3 regions of the Ramlibacter sp. 2FC genome follow, and region 1 is predicted to be linked to each of the others. Evidence: predicted binding sites of a transcription regulator. Region 1 holds the regulator's gene; each other region holds the start of a gene.
What was found. Region 1 encodes FNR, which switches genes on or off when oxygen is low (the NO sensors DNR and NnrR bind a similar motif). Its sites were predicted from a motif close to TTGATNNNNATCAA; they were not measured.
Positions count from the first base shown of each region.

Region 2: the regulator FNR is predicted to act here: its motif matches at 5,526-5,539, upstream of FFS10_RS11890 (DUF2189 domain-containing protein).
Region 3: the regulator FNR is predicted to act here: its motif matches at 2,950-2,963, upstream of FFS10_RS19380 (hemerythrin domain-containing protein).

Region 1 covers NZ_SCMM01000053.1:93-7,732, forward strand. The annotation lists gene FFS10_RS18795 (FAD-binding and (Fe-S)-binding domain-containing protein) at 1-2,989, shown strand, start outside; gene FFS10_RS18800 (sulfite exporter TauE/SafE family protein) at 3,008-3,685, opposite strand; gene hemN (oxygen-independent coproporphyrinogen III oxidase) at 3,695-5,098, opposite strand; gene fnr (fumarate/nitrate reduction transcriptional regulator Fnr) at 5,278-5,997, shown strand; gene FFS10_RS18815 (hypothetical protein) at 6,034-6,327, opposite strand; gene FFS10_RS18820 (nitrogen fixation protein FixH) at 6,353-6,598, opposite strand; gene ccoG (cytochrome c oxidase accessory protein CcoG) at 6,608-7,640, opposite strand, start outside.
Region 2 covers NZ_SCMM01000023.1:39,504-47,143, reverse strand. The annotation lists gene FFS10_RS11920 (phosphatase PAP2 family protein) at 1-451, opposite strand, end outside; gene FFS10_RS11915 (hemerythrin domain-containing protein) at 540-1,058, opposite strand; gene FFS10_RS11910 (heavy metal translocating P-type ATPase) at 1,240-3,438, opposite strand; gene FFS10_RS11905 (heavy-metal-associated domain-containing protein) at 3,589-3,786, shown strand; gene FFS10_RS11900 (pirin family protein) at 3,860-4,783, shown strand; gene FFS10_RS11895 (Spy/CpxP family protein refolding chaperone) at 4,969-5,472, shown strand; gene FFS10_RS11890 (DUF2189 domain-containing protein) at 5,577-6,437, shown strand; gene FFS10_RS11885 (DUF2788 domain-containing protein) at 6,437-6,646, shown strand; gene FFS10_RS11880 (FAD-dependent monooxygenase) at 6,651-7,436, shown strand.
Region 3 covers NZ_SCMM01000057.1:12,882-20,521, reverse strand. The annotation lists gene FFS10_RS19390 (BON domain-containing protein) at 116-430, shown strand; gene FFS10_RS19385 (Lon protease family protein) at 464-2,878, opposite strand; gene FFS10_RS19380 (hemerythrin domain-containing protein) at 3,060-3,542, shown strand; gene FFS10_RS19375 (phospholipase D family protein) at 3,571-5,124, opposite strand; gene FFS10_RS19370 (hydrolase) at 5,472-6,125, shown strand; gene FFS10_RS19365 (amidohydrolase) at 6,181-7,640, shown strand, end outside.

The DNA of each region.
Region 1 (7,640 bases):
CCTGGCCGCCGAGACCCGCGGCGAGGTGCGCTTCGGCGCAGCCGACCGCGGCCGCTACGCCACCGATGCCTCGATCTACCAGGTCATGCCGATCGGCGTGTTCGTGCCGCAAAGCGCCGAGGACGTGGCCCTGGCCCTGGCCATCTGCCGCGACCTGGGCGTGCCCATCGTGCCGCGCGGCGGGGGCACCAGCCAGTGCGGCCAGACCGTGGGCGCGGGCCTGGTGATAGACCACAGCAAGCATGTGCGGCGCATCCTGGACCTCGACGTCGCGAACCGCCAGGTGGAGGTCGAGCCCGGCATGGTGCTGGACCACCTGAACGCCGCACTGAAGGCCCATGGCCTGTGGTTCCCGGTCGACGTGTCCACCAGCGCCCAGGCCACGCTGGGCGGCATGGCCGGCAACAATTCCTGCGGCAGCCGCTCCATCGCCTACGGCAACATGGTGCACAACGTGCTTGGCGCCCAGGCCTGGACGGCCGACGGCGCCCTGCTCGACTTCGGCCCGTACCACCAGGCCTCGGGCCGCGCCCGGGAGATCGGCGACTTCCTGCGCGGCCTGGCCGAGGGCCTGCGCCCCGAGATCGAGGCGCATTGGCCCAAGGTGCTGCGCCGCGTGGCCGGCTACAACCTCGACATCTTCCACAACCAGAACCAGCGGCCCTACACGGCCGACGGCTCGGTCAACCTGGCCCATCTGCTGGTCGGCAGCGAGGGCACGCTGGCGCTGACCCGCTCGCTGCGCCTGCGCCTGGCCGAGCTGCCGCGCGCCAAGGTGCTGGGCGTGGTGAATTTCCCGACCTTCTACCAGGCCATGGACGCGGCCCAGCACATCGTGAAGCTGGGCGGCGACGGCACGCTCAGCGCCGTCGAGCTGGTGGACCGCACCATGATCGAGCTGTCGCTGCAGAACCCCGCCTTCGCGCCGACCATACGCACGGCGCTGTCGCCGCGCATCAACCAGGGCGCGCCCGACGCCATCCTGCTGGTGGAGTTCTCCGGCGCCAGCAAGGCGCAGCTATTTCCGAAGCTGCGCCAGCTGGTCGAGCTCATGGGCGAGCTGGGCCTGCCGGGCAGCGTGGTCGAGATGAGCGAGGACGCGCCGCAGAAGAACCTCTGGGAGGTGCGCAAGGCCGGGCTCAACATCATGATGAGCCTCAAGGGCGACGGCAAGCCGGTCAGCTTCATCGAGGACTGCGCCGTGCCGCTGGAGCACCTGGCCGAATACACCGACGCGCTGACCCAGGTGTTCCGCCGCCACGGCAGCAAGGGCACCTGGTACGCCCATGCCTCGGTCGGCACGCTGCACGTGCGCCCCATCCTGGACATGCGCCAGGCCGGCCCGCAGGGCGGCGCGGCCAAGATGCGCGCGATCGCCGAGGAGGCCTCGGCCCTGGTGCGCAAGTACCAGGGCGCCTACAGCGGCGAGCATGGCGACGGCCTGTGCCGCGGCGAATGGATCGCCTGGCAGTTCGGGCCCCGGATCACCGAGGCCTTAGCCCGCATCAAGCGCCAGCTCGACCCCGGCCAGCTGCTGAGCCCGCAGCGCATCGTCGACCCGCCACCCATGGACGATACGCGGCTGATGCGGTTTTCGCCCAGCTACCGCGTGATCCCGCTGCAGCCGGCGCTGGACTGGAGCGCCTGGAACGTGCAGAACGACCCGGTGACCGAGCGCACCAGCGCGCCGGGCACGGGCGGCGACCCGGCCCAGGGCTTGGCCAAGGCCGTGGAGATGTGCAACAACAACGGCCACTGCCGCAAGTTCGACGCCGGCACCATGTGCCCGAGCTACCGCGTCACGCGCGACGAACAGCACCTCACGCGCGGCCGCGCCAACACCCTGCGCCTGGCCCTGAGCGGCCAGCTCGGCCCCGAGGGCCTGACCAGCGAGGCCGTGCGCGAGGCGCTGGACCTCTGCGTGGGCTGCAAGGGCTGCAAGCGCGACTGCCCCACCGGCGTGGACATGGCCAGGATGAAACTGGAGTACCTGCACCAGGACAGGCAGAAGCATGGCCACAGTCTGCGCGACCGGCTGGTCGCCCAACTGCCCGATTACGCGCGCTGGGCCAGCCGGCTCGCGCCGCTGCTGAACCTGCGCAACCGCGTGCCGGCGCTGGCCCGCCTGGGCGAGCGCTGGCTCGGCATCTCGGCGCGGCGCAGCCTGCCGGCCTGGCAGCGCCGGACCTTCTTCAACGCCGCGCCGGCCAGCGCCACGCGCGAGCAGCTGCTGGCCGCCGAGCGTCCCGTGGTGCTGTTCGTCGACACCTTCAACGGCCATTTCGAGGACGAGAACGCGCGCGCGGCCCTGCGCGTGCTGCAGGCCGCCGGCTACACCGTGCATGTGGCAGCCAAGGACCAGGCCGGCGGCAGCCACCTGTGCTGCGGCCGCACCTACCTCGCCGGCGGCATGGTGGACCAGGCGCGCGCCAAGGCAGGCGAGCTGGTCGAGGCCCTGCGGCCCTTCGCCGAGCGCGGCATCGCGATCGTCGGCCTCGAGCCCTCCTGCCTGCTGACCCTGCGCGACGAGGCCCTGGCCCTGGGCCTGGGCGAGGCCGCGCAGACCGTGGCGGGCCAGGCCCTGCTGCTGGAGGAATTCCTGGCGCGCGAGGCCGCGGCGGGCCGGCTCGAGGACCTGCGCGCACGCCTGGCGCCGGCGACGCGGCCCATCCTGCTGCACGGCCATTGCCACCAGAAGGCCTTCGGCGCCGTGAGCCCCGTCCTCGAGGTGCTGCGGCTGATCCCCGATGCCAGGCCCGAGCTGATCGAGAGCAGCTGCTGCGGCATGGCCGGCAGCTTCGGCTACGAGGCCAGCCACTACGAGGTGTCGATGCAGATGGCCGAGCTCAGCCTGCTGCCCGCGCTGCGCGCGGCCCCCGACGCGCTGGTGGTGGCCGACGGCACGAGCTGCCGGCACCAGATCCACGATGGCGCCCAGCGCGAGGCCGTGCACGTGGCGCAGCTGCTGGCCCAGCACCTGGCCGGGTAGGGTGCCGCACCCCGGCGCTCAGGGGGTCAGGCACCAGGGCGCCTGGTCGTGAGCCAAGCCCATCCACAATGCCCAGCCCGAGCTCAGCGCCAGGGCCAAGCCGGCCAGGCGCACGCCCCAGGCGCCGCTGCCGCCGCCGCCCAGGCGCAGCCACAGCCAGGGGCCCAGCATCAGCGAGACGCTGCTGCCCAGCGCGAACGAGGCCATGGTCAGGGCGCCGTCCAGCACGCTGCCGCTGAGCGCCGCCACCAGCAGGGCCGAGTACAGCAGGCCGCAGGGCATGAAGGCCCAGAGCGCGCCCAGGGCCAGCGGCGCGCCGCGCCCCCAGGACGCGTGCAGGGCGCGCACGCGGCCCCAGAGCCGGCGCGCCGTGCCGTCCAGCCAGACCGGCTGGCGCGCCTGCCACAGCAGCAGCAGGCCCAGCGCCACGGCCGCCACGTGCAGCAGGCTCCACACGGGTCGGAGCACGGCCGTCTGCGTGGTCAGCCAGCCCAGGCCCTGCACCGAAGCCGCCGCCAGCCCGCCCAGGCCGGCATAGCCGGCCACGCGGCCCAGCTGAAACAGGCCCATGGCCGAGGCGCCGCGCTCACCGGCGGCCTTGCCTATGCCGGCGCAGGCTGCGCCGCACATGGCGATGCAGTGGGGCCCGCCCACCAGGCCCATGAGGCCGGCCGTGATCGCCAGGGATGTCTGCATGCAGGCGTTTTAAATGATCTTGGAAAAACGCGCGCGCGTGCGGTCGGCCTGCAGGTAGCGGTCGAACACCATGGCAACGGCGCGCACGAAGAACCAGCCCATGGGCGTGACCTGCAGGCTGGCCTCGCCGAGCTCGACCAGGCCCTGGTCCTGCAGCCCGCGCAGCGTCTCCAGCTCGGCCGCGAAATAGCTCCGGAAGTCGATCAGGTAGGCCAGCTCGATCGACTCGAACTGGAGCTGGCCCTGGCACATGATGGCCATGATCACGGCCCGGCGCACCAGGTCGTCGCGCGACAGGGCCAGGCCGCGCACCACGGGCAGACGCCCCTGGTCCAGCGCGTCGTAATACTCCTCCAGGGTCTTGGCGTTCTGGCTGTAGGTGGCGCCGACGCGGCCTATGGCCGACACGCCCAGGCCGATCAGGTCGCAGTCCGGCTGGGTGCTGTAGCCCTGGAAGTTGCGGTGCAGCCGGCCCTGGCGCTTGGCCACGGCCAGGGCGTCGCCCGGCAAGGCGAAATGGTCCATGCCCACGTAGACATAGCCGCCCTCGGGGAACACCGAGAGCGCGCTCGCCAGCATGGCCAGCTTGGCGGCCGGATGCGGCAACTCGGCCGCGAGGATGCGCCGCTGCGGCTTGAAGCGCTCGGGCAGGTGGGCGTAGGCATAGAGGGCGATGCGGTCGGGCCGCAATTGCACCACCTGGGCCAGGGTGCGATCGAAGGACTCGGGGGTCTGCTGGGGCAGGCCGTAGATCAGGTCCACGTTGACCGACTCGAAGTCCAGCCGGCGCGCGGCCTCGACCAGGGCGAACACCTGCTCGGCCGGCTGGATGCGGTGCACGGCCTTCTGCACCGCAGGGTCGAAGTCCTGCACGCCGAAGCTCAGGCGGTTGAAGCCCAGCTCGGCCAGCACGGCCAGGCGCGCCTCGTCGACCGTACGCGGGTCGATCTCGATCGAGTACTCGCCGCCCGGCGCCAGGTTGAAGCTGCGCCTGAGCATGGCCATCAGCTCGCGCAGCTCGGCGTCGCTCAGGAAGGTCGGGCTACCACCGCCCAGGTGCAGCTGGCTCAGGTTCTGCCCCACGCCCAGCTGCGCCGTGTGCAGGTCGATCTCGCGGCTCAGGTAGCGCAGGTAGGCCTCGCCGCGCTCGTGGTGCTTGGTGATGATCTTGTTGCAGGCGCAGTAGTAGCACAGCGACTCGCAGAACGGAACATGCACGTAGAGCGACAGCGGCAGCGCCATGGCCGCCGCGCCCGAGCGGCGCTGCACCAGCGCCTGGACATAGTCGGCCTCGCCGAAGGCCTCGACGAAGCGGTCGGCGGTCGGGTAGGAGGTGTAACGGGGCCCTGGCACGTCGTAGCGACGCAACAGCTCCGGCGTGATGACATGCCCCGTTGTATTGGTATCTTGCATGGTTCTTACTGTGCCGCCAGGTCGCTTCCGGTTCCTTGACATGGATCAACTTCCAGCCATGCGCTGCGAGCGACAATTTGAGGCATGTCAGAAAGGTTTTCCGCATGTCGGCCCGCCGGACGGCTCCGAAAGGGGTACCCTGCGAACCGTCCCTCGCGTCACCGCCCCGGATCCAACGCATGAACCCTCAAGCCATCAAAGTCGCCTGCTCCAACTGCAACCTGCGCGAGCTGTGCATGCCCATGGGCCTCAAGCCCGAGGAGCTGGACCGCATCGACGAGGTGGTGGCCACGCGCCGCAAGGTCAAGCGCGGGGCCATGCTGTTCTCCAACGGCGAGAAGTTCACGTCCCTGTACGCGATCCGCACCGGCTTCTTCAAGACCTGCATCGCCACCGAGGACGGACGCGACCAGGTCACGGGCTTCCAGATGGCCGGCGAGATCATCGGCCTCGATGGCATCGTGCACGACCACCACACCTGCGACGCGGTGGCGCTCGAGGATGCCGAGGTCTGCGTGATGCCCTTCGACCGCATCGAGGAGCTCTCGCGCGAGGTCACGGCACTGCAGAACCACGTGCACAAGATCATGAGCCGCGAGATCGTGCGCGAGCACGGCGTGATGCTGCTGCTGGGCAGCATGCGCGCCGAGGAGCGCCTGGCGGCCTTCCTGCTCAACCTGGTTCAGCGTCTGCATGCCCGCGGCTTCTCGCAGTCCGAGCTGATCCTGCGCATGACGCGCGAGGAGATCGGCAGCTACCTGGGCCTCAAGCTCGAGACCGTGAGCCGCACCTTCTCCAAGTTCGTCGAGGACGGCATCGTCGAGGTCAAGCAGCGCCATGTGCGCATCCTCGACACCGAGGCGCTCAAGCGCATCGTCAACAACCAGTCCTGCCAGTAAGGCGGGCTGCGCCCGCCCCTTCCGGCCCTCCAGACCTCAGCGGCAGCCTTCCTGCCTGGCACAGTCCTCGGGCCGTGCGTCCGGCGGCACCGGGCAGCGGTTCACCTCGAACGGCGAGAGCGAGAGCAGCGTGGTCAGCGCGCTCGAGGCCATGGTCATGAGCCAGAACACGAAGAAAGCCAGCGTGTAGACGCCCAGGCGCGACAACGCCAGCGGCTGGCCGAACCAGTGCAGGTCCTCGGGGTCGACCATGGCGAACACCAGCATCTCGAGCACGCCGGCCACCAGAAAGGCCGGCCAGGCGATCCACATCCAGCGTCTTGCGAGCATCTAGGCCTCCTTGTCGAGCCGGGCCTCAGGGCCGCGCCGCAGCCGGCTGGGCGGGCACGCCGGTGGCGGCATGGTTGCGCGCCTGCAGGGCCGGCGCCAGGGCGGCCTGCCCGGCCTGCTGGGCCGGCCCATGGCCGCCGATCACCGGGTCGGGCGTGCGCAGCGCCAGGAACAGGGTGACGAAGCCCGCCACCACCACGATGGCCGGTCCGGCGATCAGCAGCCAGACATGGCCGTGTTTCCACCAGGGTTGCGCTTGTCTGTCCTGCATGAGCACTCCTTACCTCGGAACCAGAAACACCGACTTCTCACTCACCTGCCCCGCGCCGTCCAGAGTCTTCACCTGGAACTGGATCGGGTGCGACCCGGCGGATGCCGCGCCGTAGGGCAGCTGCAGCCGCACCGGCAGCCACAGCGACTGGGTGGCCTCCACGGTCGCGCTGTCGCCGCTCACCACGGCGAGGCCGGGCAGGCCCTGGGCCGCGATGCTGAACTGCTGCTGGCGCTCGGTGGCGTTCATGATCTGCAGCCGGTAGACGTTCTCGATCCGCCCGCCGCTGACGATGCGCGCCAGCGCGGCGCGGTCGCGCACCACGTCGACCTTGAACGGCGTGCGCAGCCACAGGCTGGCCAGCAGGGCCAGGCTCACCGCGCCCAGGATGGCGGCATAGACCAGCACCCGCGGCCGGAAGACGCGGCGCAGCAGCTGCGCGCGCGTCCAGCCGCCGGCCACGGCGTTCTGCGTCGAATAGCGGATCAGCCCGCGCGGGTAGACCATCTTGTCCATCACGCTGTCGCAGACATCGACGCAGGCGGCGCAGCTGATGCATTCGTACTGCAGCCCCTTGCGGATGTCGATGCCGGTGGGGCAGACCTGCACGCACAGCGTGCAGTCTATGCAGTCGCCCAGGTTCAGCGCCTTCGGGTCGGCCTTGCGCGAGCGCGCGCCGCGCGGCTCGCCGCGCGCCTCGTCGTAGCTCACGATCAAGGTGTCGCGGTCGAACATCGCGCTCTGGAAGCGCGCGTAGGGGCACATGTACTTGCAGACCTGCTCGCGCAGGAAGCCGGCGTTGCCGTAGGTGGCGAAGCCGTAGAACAGGACCCAGAAGGTTTCCCAGGGCCCCGTGCCCAGCTGCAGGAAGGACTGGCCGAGCTCGCGGATCGGCGTGAAATAGCCGACGAAGCTGTAGCCGGTCCACAGCGAGAGTAGCACCCAGACCCCCTGCTTGCCGCCCTTGCGCGCCAGCTTGGAGGCCGACAGGGGCGCAGCGTCGAGCCGCATCCTGGCCTGGCGGTCGCCTTCGAGGTGCCGC
Region 2 (7,640 bases), on a different contig from region 1:
CCAGGATGTCGAGCGGGAAATGCACGCCCAGGTAGACCCGGCTCCAGCCGACCAGGGCGCCGAGCAGCAGCACCGCGCCGCCGAGGCGGCGCGAGGCCTGCAGCCACAGGGCGAAGCCCAGGCTGAACATGCCGGTGGCGTGGCTGCTGGGCAGGCCGGCGCGCGCCGCATGATCGAGCCAGAGCGGGCCCAGGTCCAGCATGAAGGGCCTGGGCTGCGGCCAGTGGCGGTGCACCAGGCCCGCCAGCAGGGCGCCTATGGCGACCGCCAGCAGGGCCTGCAGCAGCCGGCGCCGCAGGTGCATCGGCCCGACCAGGCTCAGCGCCAGCAGCAGCCCGCCCACGACCTGGACCAGGGACTGGGCGCACAGCAGCGCGAAGGCCAGCAGGCCGGCCTCGGGCTGGCTGCCGGCATGGAGCCACTGGAACCACTGGACATTGAGCGCTTGCATGGGTCGGCCATTCGTTGGAATGGCCGCAGCCTACGCCGCTCAGATGAAGGCTTGATGAAAGCCCGCGCCGGCCGGCGCCCTCGCCGCCTCAGGCCTCGCCCAGCCCGATCGGCGCCGGCGCCTTCATCACGATGCGCGTGAACAGGCGGTCGTAGGCCGGGTCGGGCGGGTACTTGCCGGTCAGCGGGTCGCGGTTGCGCTCGAACGCGGCGTCGAGCTCGGCCCATTCGGTCTCGCTCAGCTGCATCTCGGCCTCGGGCAGGATCACCGACTCTTCCAGCCGCATGTGCTCGAGGTAGAAGTCCACATAGGGCTTGAAGGCGTCGACGAAGGCCTGGCGCCGCGACTCGCCGAGCAGTTCCCAGGCCAGCAGCAGGTGCTGCAGCTCGCGCACCTGGGCCTCGCCGTGCAGGTGGTCGCGCTCCAGCCGCGTCACGGTCTCCATGAGCTCAGGCGAGCGCCTGGCCACGCGCGGGAACAGCAGGTCCGACTCCTTGGGATGGTGCAGGCGCTCGGGGAACTCGTCGATGTAGAACAGCATGGCGCGCAGCACGTCGAAGAAGCGCTCCGCATCGTCCTGCGGACCGCGCTCCACCATCATGCGCATGGAATGCATGCATGGCGGCGAGCGAGGAATGCTCGTCGCGGATGATCTGCAGGCTGGTGTGTCTCATGGCGTCTCCTGGCACGGTGGGTATGGCCCCAAGCATGCCTGCCGCCCGCCGCTCCCACCATGACGCAGATCAAGCCGAACGCAGGTAACCGGGCTGGCGCCGGGCAACCAGCCGCTACGCTTTCCAGCGCCGCAGCAGCAGGGCGTTGCTCATCACGCTGACCGAGCTCAGCGCCATCGCGGCGCCGGCCAGCACCGGGTTCAGGTAGCCCAGGGCCGCCAGCGGGATGCCGGCCACGTTGTAGAAGAAGGCCCAGAACAGGTTCTGCCGGATCTTGGCCACCGTGCGGTCCGAGATGTCCAGCGCCGCCGCCACCAGGCCGACCTCGCCGCGCATCAGCGTGATGCCGGCCGCGTGCATGGCCACGTCGGTGCCGTTGCCCATGGCCAGTCCCACGTCGGCCGCGGCCAGGGCCGGCGCGTCGTTGACGCCGTCGCCGACCATGGAAACCACATGTCCGCCCTGCTTGAGCTGCGCCACCAGCGCGGCCTTGTCGCCGGGCAGCACCTCGGCCATCACCTCGCCAGCCTCGGGCCTGAGGCCCAGGCGGCGCGCCATGGCCTCGGCGGCGCCGCGGTTGTCGCCCGAGATCATGACGGTCTTGATGCCGCGCGCGCGCAGCGCGGCCAGGGCCTCTCGTGCGCCCGGCTTGGGCGCATCGCCGAAGGCCATGAGGGCCCGCAAAGTCAGACCATCGCTGGTCCGCTCGGCCATGGCCGAGACCGTGGCCCCCTCGGCCTGCAGCTCGGCCGCACGCGCCGCGAGCGGTCCCAGGGCCACGCCGAGCTCGTCCATCCAGCGCAGGCTGCCGATCAGCCAGCTGCGCGCGCCCAGCTCGCCCTCGCTGCCACGGCCCGGCACGGCGCGCAGGCCGTCGGGCGCCGCGATCGCCAGGCCGCGCCCGCGCGCCGCCGCGACCACGGCGCGCGCGAGCGGATGCTCGCTGCCGCTTTGCAGGCTGGCCGCTGTGCGCAGCAACCCCGCCTCGTCCTGGCCCTCGGCCGCGACGAGCGCGGTCAGCAGCGGCTGGCCCACGGTCAGCGTGCCGGTCTTGTCGAAGGCCACGGTGTCGACCCGGTGCGCGAGCTCGAGCGCCTGCGCGTCCTTGATCAGTATGCCGTGCCGCGCCGCCACGCCGGTGCCGGCCATGATGGCGGCCGGCGTGGCCAGGCCCAGGGCACAGGGACAGGCGATCACCAGCACCGCCACCGCATGGATCAGCGCGCTCTCGAAGGAGGCGCCGGCCCACAGCCAGCCGAGCAGCGTGACCAGCGCCACCCCCATCACCACGGGCACGAACACCGCCGAGACCCGGTCCACCAGGCGCTGTATCGGCGCCTTGGCCGCCTGCGCGTCCTCCACCAGCCGGATGATCTGCGCCAGCACGGTCTCGCTGCCCACGGCCTCGACCAGCATCAGCACCCGGCCCTCGCCGTTGATGGCGCCGCCGGTCAGCTTGCTGCCCGCGTCCTTGCTGACCGGCAGCGGTTCCCCGGTCAGCATGGATTCGTCGACCTGGGTGTGGCCCTCGAGCAGCCGGCCGTCGACCGGAAAGCGCTCGCCCGGGCGCACCACCACGCGGTCGCCGACCAGCAGCTCGCCCACCGGCACATCCATCTCGCCGTCCGGCCCCATCACATGGGCCAGCTCGGGCCGCAGCGCGTGCAGGGCGCGGATCGCGGCCGTGGTCTGCCGCTTGGCGCGCGCCTCCAGCCACTTGCCCAGCAGCACCAGGGTCACGACCACGGCCGAGGCCTCGAAGTACAGGTGGGGCATGTCGCCTTCCTCGGCCACCAGCCACAGCCAGACCGACAAGGCCCAGCCCGCCGTCGTGCCTATGGCCACCAGCAGGTCCATGTTGCCGCTGCCGGCCTTGAGCGCATGCCAGCCGGCCTTGTAGAAGCGCGCGCCGAGCCAGAACTGCACCGGCGTGGCCAGCAGGAACTGCAGCCAGGCCGGCAGCATCCAGTGCAGGCCGAGCAGATCGCCCACCATGGGCACGACCAGGGGCAGCGACAGCAGCAGGCCCCAGGCCACCGGCCCGAAGCCAGCCCAGGGCGAGGTGGCCGCCGCATCGATCGCGGCGTCGGCGGCGCGCGGCTCGTAGCCGGCGTCGCGCACCGCGCGGCGCAGCCGCGCCTCCATCTGCTCGCCGTGCGCGTAGACGATGCGCGCCGACTCGGTCGCCAGGTTGACGCTGGCATCCTGCACGCCGGGCACCTTCCTGAGCGCCTTCTCCACGCGCGTCACGCAGGAGGCGCAGGTCATGCCGCCTATGCCCAGGTCCAGGGAGGGGGTGGTCGTGGTGTTCATGTGTGCAGTCTCATCTTTCCCATGATGGGAAGGTCAAGCCTTGCGCCGGATCAACCCTGGCTCAAGCAGGGTCGGCGACCAGGGGCTTGACCCTCCCACGATGGCAAGGTCCAGGCTATGCTTTCCCAGTCATCGAAAGAGGAATACGCCATGAACCAGAGCTTCACTGTACAGGGCATGACCTGCGGCCACTGCGAGAAGGCCGTGACCCGCGCCATCCGCCAGCTCGACCCGCAGGCCGAGGTGCGCATAGACCGCTCCCAGGGTCGCGTCGAGGTCCAGTCCGAACAGCCGCGCGAGTCGCTGGCCCAGGCCATCGCCGAGGAAGGCTACGCGGTCGCGGCATGAACCGGCACGCGGGCGAGGCCGCATGACATGGATCGGTGTGGCCAAGGCCGCCTGGCTGCGGCATCATGTGGCCATGAACACCCCCGCCCACCTCCCCTTCGTCGAGCAGCCGAGCCGCGTCGAACGGCTGGTCACCGGTCAGCCCACCAGCGACGGCGCGGGCGTCAAGCTCAGGCGCGTGCTCACGCAGGACCTGCAGCAGCGGCTGGACCCCTTCCTGATGCTCGACAGCTTCGCCAGCGACAACCCCGACGACTACGGCGCGGGCTTTCCCGACCACCCGCACCGCGGCTTCGAGACCGTGACCTACATGATCGCCGGCCGCATGCGCCACAAGGACAGCGCCGGCCACGAGGGCCTGCTGCAAAACGGCGGCGTGCAGTGGATGACCGCCGGCCGCGGCCTGATCCACAGCGAGCTGCCCGAGCAGGAGGAGGGCGTGATGGAGGGCTTCCAGCTGTGGCTCAACCTGCCGGCACGCGACAAGATGTGCGAGCCCGGCTACCGCGACATCCAGAGCGAGGAGATCCCCGTGTTCACCACGCCCGACGGCGCCGACGGCGACCTGCGCGGCAGCGTGCATGTGCGCGTGATCGCCGGCAGCTCGCACGGCGTGGCCGGCGCCATGCAGCGCGACCCGGCGCGCTTTCCGACCGACCCGCTGTACCTGGACCTGCATTTCCTGGTCGAGGGCGCCACCTTCCAGCAGCCTCTGCCGCCCGAGCACAACGCCTTCCTCTACGTCTACCGCGGCACCGTGGAGGTGCTGGCACCGAACGGCGAGGTCACGGCCGTGCCCCGGCAGCAGATGGCCATCCTGGCCAACCAGGGCGACGGCGTCTGCCTTCACGCCGCGACCGACCAGGACACGCGCGCCCTGCTGATCGCCGGCCGGCCGCTGCGCGAGCCGATCGCGCAGTACGGCCCCTTCGTGATGAACACGCGCGAGCAGCTGATGCAGGCCATGGACGATTTCCGCAACGGCCGCCTGGCCTGACCCGCGTCCGGGTCCAGCCGCGCCAGCCCCGCGTGATCGAAAAGGCCGGCTTACCGGCCTTTTTCATGCAACTTTACAAAGGCTCATGCAGGCGCCATGGGGGCGATACAAGGCCCGCGCAGACTTCCCTTCAACCTGATGCCCGCCTTGCGCCGTCAGGCTTCTTCTCAAGGAAAGTAAGCACCATGAAACAGTTTCGCAAACACCTGCTCGTCGCCACCCTGCTGGCCTCCCTGGGCCTGGCCGCCACCGCCCAGACGCCTCCTCCTCCCGGCGGTCCGCCGGCTGCGCAACGCATGGAACCGCACGACCCGGCGCGCATGCATCAGCGCATGCAGGAGCACCGCGCCAAGCACCTGGCCGAGCTCAAGGAAACGCTCAAGCTGAACCCGGCCCAGGAAAGCGCCTGGACCGCCTTCACCGCCGCCACCCAGCTGCCGGCCACGCCGCGCGCACGCCCGGACCGCGCCGAGTTCGAGAAGCTCAGCACGCCCGAGCGCATCGACCGGATGCAGGCCTTCAAGGCCGAGCGCGACGAGCAGATGCGCCGCTACGCCGACGCCACCAAGACCTTCTACGCCGCGCTGACGCCCGAGCAGAAGAAGACCTTCGATGACCAGACCCTGCGCCATTTCGGCCGTGGCCGCCACGGTCAACAGGGCCACCACGGCATGGGCCCGCGCCACTGAAGCCCGGCTCTACAGGGCCGCGATCCGCCGGGCGCCTCGCCGCCCGGCGTGAATTGACACAGATCAAGCCTGTTTGGGGCCAGGCGCGCTAAGCTTGCCGCACCGTGCCGCCCGCCCCTTCCCCCAAGCCTCCCCAGAAGCCCGCGCAGGCCGCACCGGCCCTGCCCGCGGTGCGCGAGATCGCCCTGGACCAGCCGCTGCACTGGCTGGCCCTGGCCTGGCGCGACATCGCGCGCTGCGGCTGGCTCAGCTTCTTCCATGGGCTGGCGCTGGCCAGCTTCGGCGCAATGCTGGTGGCGCTGGCGCACGACCGCTTCTGGCTGCTGGCCGGCGCCTTCTCGGGTTTCCTGGTCGTCGCGCCGGTGCTGGCCACCAGCCTCTATGCCATGAGCCGCGCCCTGGAGCGCGGCGAGCCGGTGAACCTGCGCCTGCTGGTCGCCACCTGGACCCGCTGGCAGGGCTGGCGCCGGCGCGAGCCGGCCGGCTACTGGAGCCTGGTGCGCTTCGGCCTGCTCTTGGCCCTGGCGGGAACGGGCTGGGTGCTGACCTCGGCCGCGCTGATCACCCTGCTCGCGCCCCAGCCCGTGCTCACGCCCATGGACTTCGTGCGCCATGTGGTGCTGGCGCCTGGCCACCACCTGTTCGAGCTCTGGCTCACGCTGGGCGGGCTGCTGGCCGCGCCGGTGTTCGCCTCCAGCGTGGTCGCCATGCCGCTGCTGCTGGACCGCCGGGTCACGGTGCTGCAGGCCGTGCTCACCAGCTGGCAGGCGGTATTGAGCAACCCCCTGCCCCTGGCCCTGTGGGCCGCGCTGATCATGGGCTTCACGCTGCTGGGACTGCTGTCGCTGCTGCTGGGCCTGGTCTTCGTCGTGCCCCTGCTCGGCCATGCCAGCTGGCATGCCTACCGCGACCTGGTCGACGCCACGGCCCTGCCCGAGCGCCTGCCGCCCGCCGGGGAGGCCTGATGTTCGGCTACACGGAAGAGCAGATCGCCGCCTTCGGCCTCAGCTTCGGCGTGGCCGCCTTCATGCTCTACATGCTGTTCATCATCGCCCACCTGGCCTGGCAGTCCAAGGCCGGCAAGTTCGGCACCTTCGTGCTGTTCCTGGGCCTGGCCTTCGGCATGGTGGGCTTTGCCGCCAAGTTCGTGATCCAGTGGATGCTGGAGAAATAGGCGGCTGGTCAAGGCTACGGCCCTTGCGCCGCGTCAACGCGCCCCGCGCCAGGCCCTGCGCGCCCGGCTGCTGGTGGCGGCCGACAGCCGATTCTCGGCAACGCGGCGCGCCATGGGCATCGCCGCCGACCAGCACGACTTCGGCCGCAGCATGCTGGTGTGCTGCATGAACCACGAGAAGCCGCACCAGCACACGGCCTGGGAATGGTTCGACCATGGCCAGACCCTGGCCCTGCTGCCGATGAACGACGACCCGGCCAGCGGCGCGCCGCGCGCCTCGGTCGTGCTCACCCTGCCCACGCCGGCCATAGAGCCGCTGCTGACTCTGGAGCCGCCGGCCTTCGGCCGCGAGATGACGCGCCGCTTCGCGGGCCGCCTGGGCCCCATGAGCCTGGCCAGCACGCGCCACGCCTACCCGCTGGTGGCCGTCTACCCGCAGCGCCTGGTCGGGCCGCGCTTTGCCTGCGTGGGCGACGCCGCCCTGGGCATGCACCCGGTCACGGCCCATGGCTTCAACCTGGGCCTGCTGGGCGTGGAGCGCCTGGCCGCCCGCGTGCGCGCCGCCCAGACCGCCGGCCGCGACATCGCCGCGCCGCAGGACCTGGCGGCCTACGAACGCGAGCAGCGCCAGGCCTCGCGGCCGATCTACCTCGCGACCCAGCTGATCGCGCGCCTGTACACCCAGGAGAGCCCGCCGGCACGCCTGCTGCGCGGCCTGGCGCTGCGCCTGGGCCAGCATTGCCCGCCGTTCAAGCGCGCCGTGGCGGCCGCCTTGACGGGCGCGCATTGAGCCCGAAAACGCACCAGCGGCACAAAGCTGTGGATAGTTTTTTGACAAGTAGGCACTTATCCACAGAAAAAGCCCGTGGCCCTGATTTGTTCATGGCTGCGGCACACCACGGAAGCATGGGCGCCCACATGAGTTCATCGCATGCAAGTGCCTGACATGACTGGGAAAAAATGGCTTTTCCACAGAAGCAGCCGATCCTTATCT
Region 3 (7,640 bases), on a different contig from region 1:
GAAGACCGGCTGGCGGGAGCTGGGCCTCCCGAGACCCTGTGCCCCGGGCACATCCCCAACTCCCCCTACGGTCAACCTCCGGCATCCTTGCATGACTTCTGCTGGAGGATTCACCATGATGCTGCGTTACGTACTTTCCGCCGCCGTCACCGCCGCGGCCCTGCTCACCTTGCCGGGCTGCGCGGTCACGCGCGGCCAGCAAACCGTGGGGGCCTATGTCGACGACTCCGCGATCACCACCTCCGTGAAGGCCCGCTTCGTCGAGAGCAAGGACGTGGACGCCGCGGCGATCAGCGTGGAGACGCTGAACGGCACCGTGATGCTGTCCGGCTTTGCCAAGAGCGCCACCGAGAAGGCCGCGGCCGACGGCATCGCCCGCAAGGTCAACGGCGTGAAGGCGGTGCGCAACGAGATCGTCGTGCGGCCCTGAGCGAGCGCAGGGGCGCGGCCGGGCCGCGCGGCGCTAGCGGCGCCCTGCCCTGCCGCGCGCCGCGCGGCGGCAGGCACGGCGGTAGGCCTGCAGCGCCGCCTGGGCAAGGCCGAGCACGCTGTGCGGCGCGTAGCCGCCGCTGAGCGGGTCGATCTCGCCCCAGGGCAGGCCGGTCAGCAGCTCCAGCCCCTCGCCCACCTGCTGCATGGTATGGATGTGGAACAGCCCCTGGGCCACGGCCTCGGCCACGTCCTGGTCCAGCATCAGGTGGCGCCGGTTGAGCGCGGGGATCAGCACCCCTTGCTGGCCGTCCAGCCCGGCCTTCTCGCAGATGCGGAAATAGCCCTCGATCTTCTCGTTGATGCCGCCCACGGGCAGCACCTCGCCGTGCTGGTTCAGCGCGCCGGTGACGGCCAGGCCCTGGGACAGCGGCACGCCCGACAGGGCCGACAGCAGGGCGTAGAGCTCGGCGCAGGAGGCCGAGTCGCCCTCCACGCCCTCGTATTCCTGCTCGAACACGATGGAGGCGGTGAGCGCCAGCGGCGCGATGTGGGCGAACAGGGCCGACAGGTAGCTGTGCAGGATCAGCACGCCCTTGTCGTGGATGGGGCCCGACATCTCGACCTCGCGTTCGATGTTGAGCACGCCCTCGTGGCCGGCAAAGGTGCGTGAGCTCACGCGCACCGGGAAGCCGAAGCGGTAGTCGCCCAGGTCCACCTGGGTCAGGCCGTTGAGCCGCCCGACATGCGCGCCCTTGAGCGCGATCAGGCGCTCGCCCTCGGCGATGGCCTCCTGCAGGCGCTGCTCGGGGTAGTCGTGGCGGAGCTGGCGCGCGCGCAGCGCCGCCTCCACGTCGCCCAGGTCCACCACGCGGCCGGCGCGCGCCTGGCACAGGGCGGCGCTTTCCATGGCCAGTGCCTCGCTGCGCAGGAAGGTGGCGCTCTGGCGCGTCTGGTCGTCGGCCGCACGGTGCGCGTCCTCGAGCAGGCGCGCCACGGCGGGGGCCGAGAAATGCGGCAGCCCCATGCGCGTGCAGCTGTGCGCGACGAAGGCCGCCGCGGCCTGGCGCGTGGCATCGCTGGCCGGCACGCTCTCGGCGAAGTCGACCTTGACGCGGAAATGGCGCGCGAACTCGGGGTCGGCCTCCTGCAGCTCGTAGTACTGCTCCACCGAGCCGATCAGCACGATCTTGACCTCCACGTCCACCGCCTCGGGCTCGAGCAGCACCGCCGCCAGCGGCGCGTGGGCGGTGCCGGGCTCCTCGATCTGCAGCCGGCCGCTGCGCAGGAAGCGGCGCAGCTTCTCCCAGACCAGGGGGTCGCCCAGCAGGTCGTGCAGGTGCAGCATCAGGAAGCCGCCATGGGCCTTGAGCAGGCTGCCGGCGCGTATGCGCGAGAAGTCGGTCACCAGCACGTCCTCGTCGGTCTGGTACTCGACGCTGCCGAACAGCATGCGGAACAGCGGGTTGTCCTCGACGATGACGGGTGCGCCGGCCAGGCCGTCGTTGTCCACCACCAGGTTCACGCGGTAGCGCGCGAGCACCGAGGCCAGCGCGTCCTCGCCGGTCTCGTCTTCCGGGTCGCCGGCCTCGAACAGCTCGACGTTGCCCAGCACGTCGCGCCCGACCTGGTCCAGGTAGGCGCCGAGCTTGACCGCGTCCTTGATGTGCTTCTTGAGCCCGACGCGGATCTCCTGCAGCTCGCGCTCGAGCAGCGGCTTGACGAGCTGGCGGCGCAGCGCCTCGAGCGCCTCGACGCGCGCGCGCTCCAGCGGGCGGGTGCGGTCCAGGAAATGGCTGATCTCGGCGCGCAGCTCCTGCTCGGCGCGGTCGAACTCGGCCCGGCGCGGGAGCGGCAGGTCCATGGCCTGCTGCTCGGTCAGGGCCTGGCCGGCCTCGCCGCGCAGGGTGAACACCAGGTTGCCCTCGTCGCGGCGCAGCGCGAAGCTGCGCGCCTCGGCGAAGGCGCTGAGCTCGGCGAAGGCACGCGCCTCCTCGGCCGCATGGGCCTTCTCGATGCGCTCGCGCTCGGACTTGAACTCGGGCCCGGCCAGGCGCTGCGGGATCTCGGACTCCAGGGTCTTGCACAGGCGCGCCATGCTCTGGCGCAGCTCGCGCCCCTGGCCGGCCGGCATGCGCAGCGCGCGCGGGCGCTCGGGGGCGTCGAAGTTGTAGAGGTAGCACAGGTCGGGCGGCACCGGGCGGCCGGCGGCGGCGGCCCCCATGGCCTGGCACAGCAGGGACGAGCGGCCGCTGCCGACCTCGCCGAGCACGAACAGGTTGTAGTCGGGCTGGTCCATGGCCAGGCCGAAACGTGCCGCGGTCTCGGCGCGCTCCTGGCCGATCCAGGGCAGCGGACCGGGCGCGAGCTCCGAGGTGTCGGTAAAACCCAGCGACGCCGGATCGATGGTCAGGCGCAGCTCGGCGGCGGCGAGGCGGGCGGTGGGCATGTGGGAAGAAAGCTCAGGCAAGCCGGTTCGCCACATTCTGATACCGCCGCGCGCGGCCTGTCCAGCCAGACCTGACGCAGGTCAAAGTTCGGCCAGATTGTCCCGCCGGCCGCGCGCCCGCTTGCTACATTGAACCCAGGGCCCCGCACCGGGGCGGTATCACTGTCAGGAGAACAGCACCATGGGCAAGTCCACGCGCAGCACACAAGAGACCCGGGAGGACACGCCGCTCGAGCAGTTTTCCAACTGCCACGCGGGCATCGTCTCGCACCTGCATGCGTTCGGCGAGCTGTCCGCGCTGCTGGGGCCGGCCGCGCGCGCGCGCCAGATCGCCGAGGACATGCTGGCCAGCGCCTTCCGCGGCGAGGAACAAGACCGCGTGCGTACCATGGTCGAGCAGCTGGTGGCCCAGCACCGCGCCATCGAGTCGCAGTGGACCCGGCTCGAGCCCGAGCTGAGGAAAGTGGCCAAGGGCCAGGCCAGCGCCCTGGACGCCGACGCGGTTCAACACCTGGTGCGCCAGTACCAGGGCCACGCCGCCTTCGAGGAGCGCGAGTTCCTGCCGCTGGCCCATGCCATCCTGGGCCGCAACAGCAACCACATGGCGGCCCTGGGCCTGTCGCTGCACATGCGGCACGCGCCGCCCATCATGGCCCATATCTGAAGCCGGGCGCCCGCCGCGGCAGCCCGGCTCAGAGCAGGTCCTCGGCGGCGAAGGGCGCCAGCATGTCCAGGACGAAGCGGTCCCAGAAGCTGGTTTCCGGCTCCTCGGACACGCTGGCGCCGGCGTCCGGGTCTACCCACTGCAGTCCGGAATCGTCCGGCGCCAGCCGCACGCGGTAGGAGCTGCGCGCCATCTGCGCCTCGATGATGTCGCTCACTTGCGACGCGATGTAGCGGCTGTCGATCTCGATGTACATCTCGGTGTTGTGAAGGTCCGACCTGGGATCGAAATTCATGGAGCCCATGAACACGATGCGCCGGTCGATGACCGCCGTCTTCGAGTGCAGCCGGCCCCTCGAGTTGAACATCTGCAGGCGCCTGCTCTTGTGCGCGCCGGCCGGGCTCAGCTCGTACAGCTCCACGCCCAGGCGCAGCATGTCGGTGCGGTAGCGCTTGTACCCGATGTGCACCAGCGGCTCGTCCGTGGCGGCCAGCGAGTTGGTCAGCACGCGAAAGCGCACCTGGCGCTCCAAGCCTGCGCGGAACATCGCCATGCCGCTGCGGCCGGGGACCAGGTAGGGCGAGACGATCAGCACCTCCCTGTCGGCGGCCCGCATGGTTTGCGTGATGTCGTAGCGCAGATTCCTCGTCTCCGCCGGCCGGCCCTGCGCCTCGGCCGCCCGGGGGCCCAGCACCTTGGCGGGCGAATCCGCGTGGATCGTGGCGGGCGCCCAGACCAGCGCGAGCCTGCCTTGCGCGAGTTCCACGCTTGGCGGCCGGTCGCCCGGGTTGCCGGGCGGAGCTCGATCGGGCCGGGGGCCGCCGGCCATGTCCCGGGTCAGCGCCTCGAAGCGCTCGCGCCGCTGCCCGGGACCGCCCATGGCCGGCACGATGGCATGCAGGGGAAAGACCACGTCGCTGTTCCAGTAGGTGTCGAAGGTGGCCGCGGCCTGCTGGACGGCATCGCCGGCCACCAGCGCGTCCAGGTCGACGAAATTGGCCGAAGCGTCGAAGTCGAAATACTCGTTCGCGATGTTCCGCCCGCCAATCACCGCAAGCGCCCCATCGGCGATGTAGAGCTTGTTGTGCATGCGCCGCTGCAGGCGGTCGAATTCGCTCAGCGAGGCGATGAAGCGGCTGTAGAAGCCATCCCGGCCGGCCGGGAAGGGATTGAACAGCCTCACCTCGGCATTCGGATGCGCGGCAAGCCCGTCGAGCAGTTCGTCCAGGCCCGCCGTGTACAAATCGTCCAGCAGCAGGCGAACCCTGACACCGCGTGCCGCCGCGTCGCGCAGCAGCCTCAGGAACTGCCGGCCGGTCTCGTCGTTGCGCAGCAGGAAGTACTGCGCATCGATGGAGACCTTGGCCTGCCGCGCCAGGGCCACCCGCGCGTCCCAGGCCGAAGCCCCGTCGGGCAGAGGCTTGAAACCGGTCAGCCCCGGCGCCCCTCCCGCATCCCGCGCGGCGCGGCCGAGGGGGGTGGACGCATCGGCGGGTATGCTCTCGGAGCGGGCCCGCTCGACCTGGACGGGCAGTGCGACGCAACCGCCGAGCAGCAGGGACAGCCAGAGCCAACAGATCACCCAAAGCCCGGTGCTTGCCACGGGGGCGCAAGGCGGCCCGGTCCCGTCACCGAATACCGCTTTGGTCCTCATGGTTTGGAGATCAGGTCTTCAAATGGAAGGCGTCTCGCGCGCATGCTACTCCCTGGACCGCCGGGTGTTCAAGCAAGCCAAGCGCCCTCACTCGACGTGATGTCTTCGAGTGTGCGCGCTCCATGCCGCAGCCTGGACCATCGCGCCCGGGTTTTCGCATATCGATGTAAGACGTCGCACAAAAATGGAAGCGCGAGGTGATGGCACGCCCCTAAGCTTCAGCCCCGCGAGGCACGCAGCCGCCCTCGCGACCCAACCTCAAAAAGGAGAACCTCATGGCCCAAGCCGTCGCCGCCCCCGGCAAGACCCTGCTCTCGCCGCAAGACCACACCCTGATCCTGATCGATCACCAATCGCAAATGGCTTTTGCGACCAAGTCGATCGATGCGATCGAGCTGCGCAACAACGCGGCCCTGGTGGCTCATGCCGCCAAGGTGTTCGGCGTCTCGACCATCGTCACCAGCGTGGCGGAAAAGAGTTTCTCCGGGCCGGTGTTCGACGAGATCAAGGAGGCCTTCCCGAACGCCGAGGTGATAGACCGAACCACGATGAACACCTGGGAAGATCCACGCATCGCCGTGAGGGTCAATGCCATCGGCAAGTCCCGCCTGGTGTTCGCGGGCCTGTGGACTTCGGTCTGCATCGTCGGTCCGACGCTGTCCGCCATCGACCAGGGCTTCGAGGTCTACGTGATCGCCGACGCCTGCGGCGATGTTTCCGACGAGGCCCACCAGCGCGCGATGGAGCGCATGGTCCAGGCCGGCGTGCGCCCAATGACCTCGCTGCAGTACCTGCTCGAACTTCAGCGCGACTGGGCGCGCGGCGAAACCTATGACGCGACCGTAGGGGTGGCCAAGAAGTACGGCGGCGGCTATGGTCTGGGCCTGATCTACGCCAAGACCATGTTCAACGCCCAGGAAGGGCATTGAACAGACTGCCTCGCCGACGGCGAGCGCGCCCGGCATTCGAGCCAAGGAGGAAACCATGCCTGACCATGCCGACGCGGTGTTCGTGAACGGCCGCATCACGACGCTGGACCCCGGCCAGCCCGAAGCCCAGGCCATCGCCGTCAAAGACGGCGTGCTCGCAGCAGTCGGTTCGACGGTGGACATCATGCGCCATGCGGGGCCACGGACCCAGGCCGTCGACCTCCATGGCCGGCGGGTGGTGCCGGGGCTCAACGACAGCCACACGCACCTGATCCGTGCCGGCCTCAACTACAACATGGAGCTGCGCTGGGACGGCGTGCCCACGCTCTCCGACGCCATGGCCATGCTCAAGGCCCAGGTGGCCAGGACACCGGCGCCCCAGTGGGTACGCGTGGTCGGAGGCTTCAGCGAGTTCCAGTTCGCCGAGAAGCGCCTGCCCACGCTGCAGGAAATCAACGCGGCCGCGCCCGACACGCCTGTCTTCATCCTGCACCTGTACGACCGCGCCCTGCTCAACGCGGCCGCCCTGCGCGCGGTCGGCTACACGCGCGACGCGCCCGACCCGCCCGGCGCCGAGATCCAGCGCAACGCCAGGGGCGAACCCACGGGCCTGCTGATTGCACGCCCCAACGCGCTGATCCTCTACGCCACCCTGGCCAAGGGGCCACGCCTGTCGCCCGAAGACCAACTCAACTCCACGCGCCTGTACATGCGCGAGCTCAACCGCCTGGGCCTGACCTCGGTGATCGATGCCGGCGGCGGCTTCCAGAATTTTCCCGACGACTACGCCGTGATCCAGAAGCTGGCCGAGGCCGGCGAGCTGACGGTGCGCATCGCCTACAACCTGTTCACCCAGCGCCCGCAACAGGAGAAGGAAGACTTCCTGCAATGGGCCAAGCTGGTCAAGCCCGGCGACGGTGATGCCTTCTTACGCCACAACGGCGCCGGCGAGATGCTGGTGTTTTCGGCAGCCGACTTCGAGGACTTCCGCGAACCCAGGCCCGAGCTGTCGGCATCGATGGAGCAGCAGCTGTACGAGGTGACCCGGGTGCTGGCCGGGAACCGCTGGCCGTTCCGCATCCACGCCACCTACGACGAGTCGATCGGCCGCATGCTCGACGTGTTCGAGCGCGTGCACGCCGAGGTGCCGCTGACCGGCCTGCACTGGTTCATCGACCATGCCGAGACCATCAGCGAGCGCAACATAGACCGCATCAAGGCGCTGGGCGGCGGCATCGCGATCCAGCACCGCATGGCCTATCAGGGCGAGTATTTCCTCGAGCGCTATGGCGCAAAGGCGACCGAGCGCACGCCGCCGGTGAAGAAGATGCTGGAAGCCGGCATTCCAGTCGGCATGGGCACTGACGCCACGCGCGTCGCGAGCTACAACCCCTGGGTCGGGCTGCACTGGCTGGTCACGGGCGAGACCGTGGGCGGCACGCAGCTGTACCCGCAGCGCCAGCTGATCGACCGCGTGACGGCGCTGCGCCTGTACACCGAGGGCAGCGCCTGGTT